DNA from 3 places in the Mesorhizobium sp. B4-1-4 genome. Region 1 is predicted to be linked to each of the others. Evidence: riboswitches for the same ligand, from Rfam matches in the RefSeq annotation. Region 1 holds a riboswitch; each other region holds the start of a gene.
What was found. Region 1 has a riboswitch for cobalamin ahead of FJW03_RS11420 (DUF1636 family protein). Riboswitches for the same ligand answer to the same signal wherever they lie in the genome.
Positions count from the first base shown of each region.

Region 2: linked by a shared signal. The riboswitch ahead of FJW03_RS26245 (aromatic ring-hydroxylating oxygenase subunit alpha) and the one ahead of FJW03_RS11420 (DUF1636 family protein) in region 1 are both predicted to bind cobalamin.
Region 3: linked by a shared signal. The riboswitch ahead of FJW03_RS05575 (DUF1636 family protein) and the one ahead of FJW03_RS11420 (DUF1636 family protein) in region 1 are both predicted to bind cobalamin.

Region 1 covers NZ_CP083950.1:2,348,279-2,350,539, forward strand. The annotation lists gene FJW03_RS11415 (winged helix-turn-helix domain-containing protein) at 1-844, shown strand, start outside; cobalamin riboswitch at 874-1,080, shown strand; gene FJW03_RS11420 (DUF1636 family protein) at 1,119-1,547, shown strand; gene cobW (cobalamin biosynthesis protein CobW) at 1,550-2,261, shown strand, end outside.
Region 2 covers NZ_CP083950.1:5,445,252-5,447,512, reverse strand. The annotation lists gene FJW03_RS26255 (DUF680 domain-containing protein) at 1-187, opposite strand, end outside; gene FJW03_RS26250 (DUF680 domain-containing protein) at 260-457, opposite strand; cobalamin riboswitch at 950-1,151, shown strand; gene FJW03_RS26245 (aromatic ring-hydroxylating oxygenase subunit alpha) at 1,303-2,261, shown strand, end outside.
Region 3 covers NZ_CP083950.1:1,181,163-1,183,423, forward strand. The annotation lists gene FJW03_RS05570 (helix-turn-helix domain-containing GNAT family N-acetyltransferase) at 1-428, shown strand, start outside; cobalamin riboswitch at 746-953, shown strand; gene FJW03_RS05575 (DUF1636 family protein) at 1,039-1,443, shown strand; gene FJW03_RS05580 (ABC transporter ATP-binding protein) at 1,440-2,225, shown strand.

The sequences.
Region 1 (2,261 bases):
CGCCAAATGGGGCCGCGAGCACGCCGCCTACATCGAAGAGATCTATCGGGAAGTCGCCGATCGCGGCCCGATCGCCGCCTCGGCGCTTGAGGGCCAGAAAGGTTCGGGCGGCTGGTGGGGCTGGAGCCACGCCAAGCACGCCTTCGAATGGTTGTTCTGGGCCGGCCGCATCACCACCGCGCACCGCCGCGGCTTCGAGCGCTTCTATGACCTGCCGGAGCGCGTGCTGCCGCAAGCGATCCTCGATCTGCCGGTGCCCGCTGCCGAGGACGCGCATCGCGAATTGCTGCGCATTTCCGCCCGCGCCCATGGCGTGGCTACAGCCGGCGACCTGCGCGACTATTTCCGCCTGTCGCCCGCAGACATGAAGGGCCGGCTGGAGGAACTGGTCGAATTGGGCGAGTTGCTGCCGGTGCGTGTCGAGGGCTGGAACAAGCCGGCTTACCTCCATAGAGATACCCGTCTCCCGCGCAAGATCGAAGCGCGCGCCCTGCTGGCACCGTTCGATCCGGTCGTCTTCGAGCGCTCGCGCACCGAGCGGCTGTTCGATTTCCATTACCGCATCGAGATCTACACTCCGGCCGAAAAACGCCAGTACGGCTATTACGTCCTGCCCTTCCTGCTTGGCGACAGGATCGTCGCTCGCGTCGACCTGAGAGCCGACCGACCGGCAAGCGTGCTGCGCGTGCCTGCGGCCTATGCCGAGCCCGGAGCGCCGCCTGAAACCGCCGCCCAGCTCTTCGAGGAATTGAAGCAGATGCAGGTCTGGCTTGGCCTTGAACGTATCGACGTGACGCCGGCCGGCGATCTGGGCCCGGCGCTGGTCGACATCGCCATGTCGTAGCCGCGCGTTGACACAGCTGCCTGCAAAAGCCTAAATCCGCTCCAGACGGTCCCCTGCCCGCAACGGCTGGGGCTAAGAGGGAATGCGGTGCGGGATTTCGATCTCAAATCCGCGGCTGTCCCCGCAACTGTAAGCGAAGAGCCAAGGCCGAAAGCCACTGGGAGTTCCCGGGAAGGCGGCTAACCAAAGACGACGACTCGCGAGCCAGGAGACCTGCCGTCTGCGACAGAAGAATCCGATCGCCCGGCGGGTTTCCGGGCAAGGAGCCCGGTTTTTGGACCACAACGGCAGTTTTTCGGCTGGTGCAGCGGATATATCGTCCGCCGATGGTGACGCCTTGTCCGGCGTCACCGTTATCGTCTGCGCGTCCTGCCGCGACGAAACCGGCTCCGACGCCCATCCCCGCGCCGGCGAACTCCTGGCACGGGACACACGCCGCGCCGCGGCATCCGAGCACGTCCGCGTCCGCGCGGTCGAATGCCTCGGCAACTGCAAACGCCGGCTCAGCGCCGCAATCCTGCGCGACGGCTGCTGGAGTTATGTGTTCGGCGACCTGACCACGGGCAGCGGCGCCGACCTCGTTACCGGCGCCAAACTCTTCGCCACCTCGAGCGACGGCCTCATCCCTTGGCGCGGCCGCCCTGATTCCCTGAAGCGCGGCCTCGTTGCCCGCATCCCTCCCCTCAACCTGCTGAAAGACTGACCATGACCACTTCCGTCTCCCGTGTTCCCTGCACTGTCGTCACCGGCTTCCTCGGCGCCGGCAAGACGACGCTGGTCCGCCATCTCCTCGAAAACGCCGGCGGCAAGCGCATCGCGATCATCGTCAACGAGTTCGGCGACATCGGCATCGACGGCGAGATCCTGAAAGGTTGCGGCATCGACACCTGCCCGGAGGAAAACATCGTCGAACTGGCCAATGGCTGCATCTGCTGCACCGTGGCCGACGATTTCGTGCCGGCACTCGACCGGATCCTGTCGCTGACGCCGAAGGTCGACCATATCCTGATCGAAACCTCGGGCCTTGCTTTGCCCAAGCCGCTGGTCCAGGCCTTCCAGTGGCCGACGGTGAAGAGCCGCGTGACCGTCGATGGCGTGATCGCCGTGGTCGACGGCCCCGCACTGGCCGAAGGCCGAGTCGCCAACGACATGGACGCCCTGCAGGCCCAACGCGCCGGGGATGACAGCCTCGACCATGACGACCCTGTCGAGGAAGTGTTCGAGGACCAGATCGCCTGCGCCGACCTGATCATCCTGTCGAAGAGTGACCTGATGGACGCCGCCGGCTCAGCCCGCGCCAACGCAATCGTCAACGAACACTCCGCCCGGGCTGTCAAGATCGTGCCGACGTCCCATGGCAAGGTCGATCCCTCCGTACTGCTCGGGCTCGGCCTCGCCGTCGAGGACGACATCGAGA
Region 2 (2,261 bases), 3.1 Mb from region 1:
TGCGGTCGGCACCGTGCGCAGGCGTCTGAGCCGCCGGTTCGGACTTCTTGATCGAAGCGGTGTATGAGTTGTCCGTCGACGTGGCGGCCGGCTGGCTGGCGCCATTCGAACCATAATTGTCACTGCCGGCGAAAGCGCTGCCGGAAATGGCCAGAACGGCGACGGCAGCAAGAGCGATCTTCTTCATTTCAAGTCTCCTGAATTCTTTGAGTGTCGCCAGGGCGGCGGGCCAAACCCGCCGCCTACTGGAGATCGGCTGTTAGTTGTTGCCGAAGAGGTTGCGGTCAGCACCGTGGGTGGGCGTCTGAGCAGCCGGTTCCGACTTCTTGATCGAAGCGGTGTAAGAGCTGTCGGCAGCAGTGGCCGCGGGGGCATTCGCACCATAGTGATCGCTACCAGCGAAGGCGCTGCCGGAAATGGCCAGAAGGGCGGCGGCAGTGAGAACAATCTTTTTCATTTTGGGTACTCCAGTATCTTTCCGTCCGTCTAGCGGCGTGTCTTGGGATTGAAATCGCGTCGTTCGGACGACCCCGATGTGGGAGAGCCAGCTAGCCGTTTCCAATCACGAAGATGTTCAACGTGGACCATGAATCCACTACTTGAAATTGTACCAAGATCTTCCACGTGCGATTTTTCCGTTGGAATATCAAAGCGTTAATTAAAGTCGGCGTCGTCATCACCGACTGTATCGGAGGCTCGGCGTTCACACCGTCCTGCACGCACCGTCAACAGAAACGAACCGTTCGGTTCGATTTTAGAATCTGCTAATAGTCACTTTTCGAAACCACTAACCCTTTTTGCTTCCACTCCGGGCCGATTCCGACGCCCGGCGCGGCCGTCACCGCGATGATTTTCGCTGTCGCTGTTCGTGACCTGATCGTTGCGCATGGGTGTCGCGCCACATGGATGCGATGTCGCTTTCATGCCGATGTCGCAAGCGCTGTCGTGATTAGATCAGGTCATCTCAGGTGCCGCTTCGTGACGACGGGGCGGAGAATTGGGAAGCCGGTCAAAGTCCGGCGCTGCCCCCGCAACGGTGGTGGAGTTCAAGTCGCAACGGGAGACCACTGGGCGAAAGCCTGGGAAGGTGTCGCGACCGTCCGCAAGGACACTCCAGAGCCCGGAAACCAGCCAGAGATCGTAGAACTCGACTGATCGCGGTGGGCGGTCAAGAGGCGGATGCCGCATGCCCGGCGCTTGCCGGCATGCAGCCTTGTCCTTCCTCTCATCCCCTCCGGTTCAGTCATTAGAGCGACGCGCGTCCGTTTGGACGGGCCGATGCGATGAATGCGAGGACAGGACATGGATGTGCGCAACGATATGCTGAGGCTCTTGAACGGCCGCAGAGAGGGCTTTTCGCTGGAACAGCCCTTCTACACCGACCCGGACTGCTTCAAGCTCGACATGGAGCTGATCTGGTATCGCGATTGGCTGTTCATCGGCCATGATTGCGAATTGCCGAAGCCGGGAAGCTTCATCACCGTGCAGATCGGCGACTATCCGGTCGTGCTGGTGCGCGACCAGCAGGGCAAGATCAATGCCTTCCACAACTCCTGCCGCCATCGCGGCAGCCGCGTCTGCAACACTGATAAGGGCTTGGCGGCCAAACTGGTCTGCCCTTATCACCAGTGGACCTACGAGCTCGACGGCCGCCTGCTGTTCGCCCGCCAGATGGCCGACGGTTTCGACAAAAGCCAATTCGGCCTGAAGCCGGTCGCCCGTGAGAGCGTTGCCGGCTACATCTTCATCTGCCTGGCCAAGGAGCCCGCCGACTTCGCACCGATGCGGGCGATGATCGAACCCTATCTCAAGCCGCACCGGCTGAGCGAAGCAAAGATCGCTTTCCAGAGCACCATCATCGAGAAGGGCAACTGGAAGCTGGTCTGGGAAAACAACCGCGAGTGCTACCATTGCGCCGGCAGCCATCCGGAGCTTTGCAAGACCTTCCCGGAAGCGCCGACCGTGACCGGTGTACAGGGCGCCGACAGCGATCCTGAGATGATCGCGCACTGGGCGAAATGCGAGGCCGTTGGCCTGCCGAGCAAATTCCGCATCGATCCGGCCGGGCAATATCGCGCCACCCGCGCGCCGCTGCTGCGCGACGCGGTCAGCTACACGATGAGCGGCAAGCGGGCGGTGAAGAAGAACCTCTCCGACAGCGTCTCGGCCGACCGCATCGGCACCCTGATGCACTACCACTATCCAACCACCTGGAACCACATCCTGATCGATCACGCCGTCACCTTCCGCGTGCTGCCGAT
Region 3 (2,261 bases), 1.2 Mb from region 1:
ACCGGCAAGGGCTGCTCTATGCCCAGGACTTTGGCTGGGACGAAACCTACGAGGCGCTGGTCGCCGAAATCCTCGCGGCGTTCGTGAAATCCTACGATCCGAAATGGGAGCGCAGCTGGATCGCCGAGCGGGAAGGCGAGGTCGTCGGCTCGGTCTTCGTCGTACGCAAGTCGGATCAGGTGGCGAAGCTGCGTTTGCTCTATGTCGAGCCTTCGGCGCGTGGCCTCGGCATCGGCAAGCGACTGGTGGAGGAAGTCATCGGCTTTGCCCGCGCCAGGGGATACAAGACCCTGACCTTGTGGACAAACGACATTCTCGCCGCTGCCCGGCATATCTATCAGGCCGCCGGCTTCAAACTGATCGAGGAAGAACCTCATCATTCCTTCGGCAAGGATCTGGTTGGTCAGAACTGGAATCTTGATTTGTGATCTTCCGCCAGAGCATGATGCCGAAAAGTGTGAAGCGGTTTTCAGACGACGTCATGCCCTATCTCTTTGATTAGAAGCGGATTCAGATTTCAGGTCGATTCGACCTGAAATCATCCGGCTTTCCGCGTTTGGCCAATTTGATCGAAATTGCGCACTCCGCGCAATTCGCTCGACAGATGGCTGACAGCCCCTCGCTTGACAGCGCCGCGCCTCATGCGTTATTGCGTTATGTTATTACATAAAGATGCGTGGTCGCGCGCGGCTTCGGCTCCGATCGTCGCGACTGAGAAATCCGTTGCGATGCAATCCGGGGAAAACTAGGGTGGAATGGTGATGGTCCCCGAGTCGAAAGGCGAGGGGTGAAAAGGGAACACGGTGAGATCCGCCTGGGATCGAGGCCGTGGCTGCCCCCGCAACTGTAAGCGGTGAGCGAGATCCGAAATGCCACTGGCCGGCGAGGCTGGGAAGGCAGGATTGCGCCGAGACCCGCGAGCCAGGAGACCTGCCATCACGGAGTTGACCGGACGGGGTGTGCCGGGAGGAGACGTGGACGTCGGTCTGACGACCGACCGCCAACATCCTTCCGTCGCCAATCGAGAAAGACGGAAAGTTGGGCGCCGCCATAGATCGCATTCACCGTATCATCGTGTGCACGCTTTGCCGCGACATCCCGACAGGGACCAGGTCGGGCGAAGCTTTGTGCACCGATTTGCGCTCGCGGTTGTCGACCCACGCCGAACTCGCGGTGGCGCAGGGCTTCACGGTCGAGGGGGTGGCGTGCATGGCAGGCTGTGCGCGGCCGCTGGCGGTGGCGTTCCAGGCCCCGGACAAGGCCGCCTATCTCTTCGGCTCCATCGATGCCGAGGCCGACGCCGGCGATCTCGTGCGGTTTGCCAGGCTCTACGCCTCGCTCCCCGACGGCTGGTGCAATGCCGGACAACGTCCGCCGCGACTGGCCGGCAAGACGCTGGCCCGCATCCCGGTAGCGGGCGAGCCGGCAGGAGACAGCCGATGACGGTGCCGCTTCTCGAGGCGCGCGATCTCGGCGCGGTGGCGAATGGGCGGAATCTGGTCCACGCGGTCAGCCTGTCCATGGCCATCGGCGATCGCCTCGCCATTATCGGCCCCAACGGCGCCGGCAAGACCACGCTGCTGCGCATGTTGTCCGGCATGCTCAAGCCAAGTTCCGGAGAGGTGAAACTCGGCGGGCGCCGCCTCGACAGGATTTCGCCGGCCGAGCGGGCCCTGCACATCGCCGTCGTCGGGCAGACCGACCAGCCGGATCCGCGGCTGGCGGTGATCGACTATGTCGAGCTTGGCCGCGTCCCGCATGCCGGCTTGAAACGCAGGAGCGAGGAACGCGACATTGTCGTGGACGCGCTGCGCCGGACCGGTTTGCTGCCCCTGCTTGGCCGCACCATTGGCTCACTGTCGGGCGGGGAACGCCAACGCGCCCAGCTTGCGCGCGCCATCGCGCAGGAACCTAAAGTATTGTTCCTCGACGAACCGACCAACCATCTCGATCCCCGCGCCCGCGCGGAACTGCTCGAACTCGTGGCTGGCTTCGGCATGACGGTGATCGCGGTGCTGCACGATCTGGCCCTGGTGGCGCCGTTCGCCACAAGGGTAGCGGTGATGAACGAAGCCCGGCTCCATGCGCTGGCGGCGCCGCGCGAAGCGCTGACGCAACAACTGATCCGCGAGATTTTCGGCGTCGACGTGTTTCGCCTGCGCCATCCCACCGAGGACCGCGAACTGACCGTGTTCGATGTTCCGAACCGTGCGGCGCCTTCCTGACCGAAACCGACTTTCATCCGACACAGTTCAACCAAG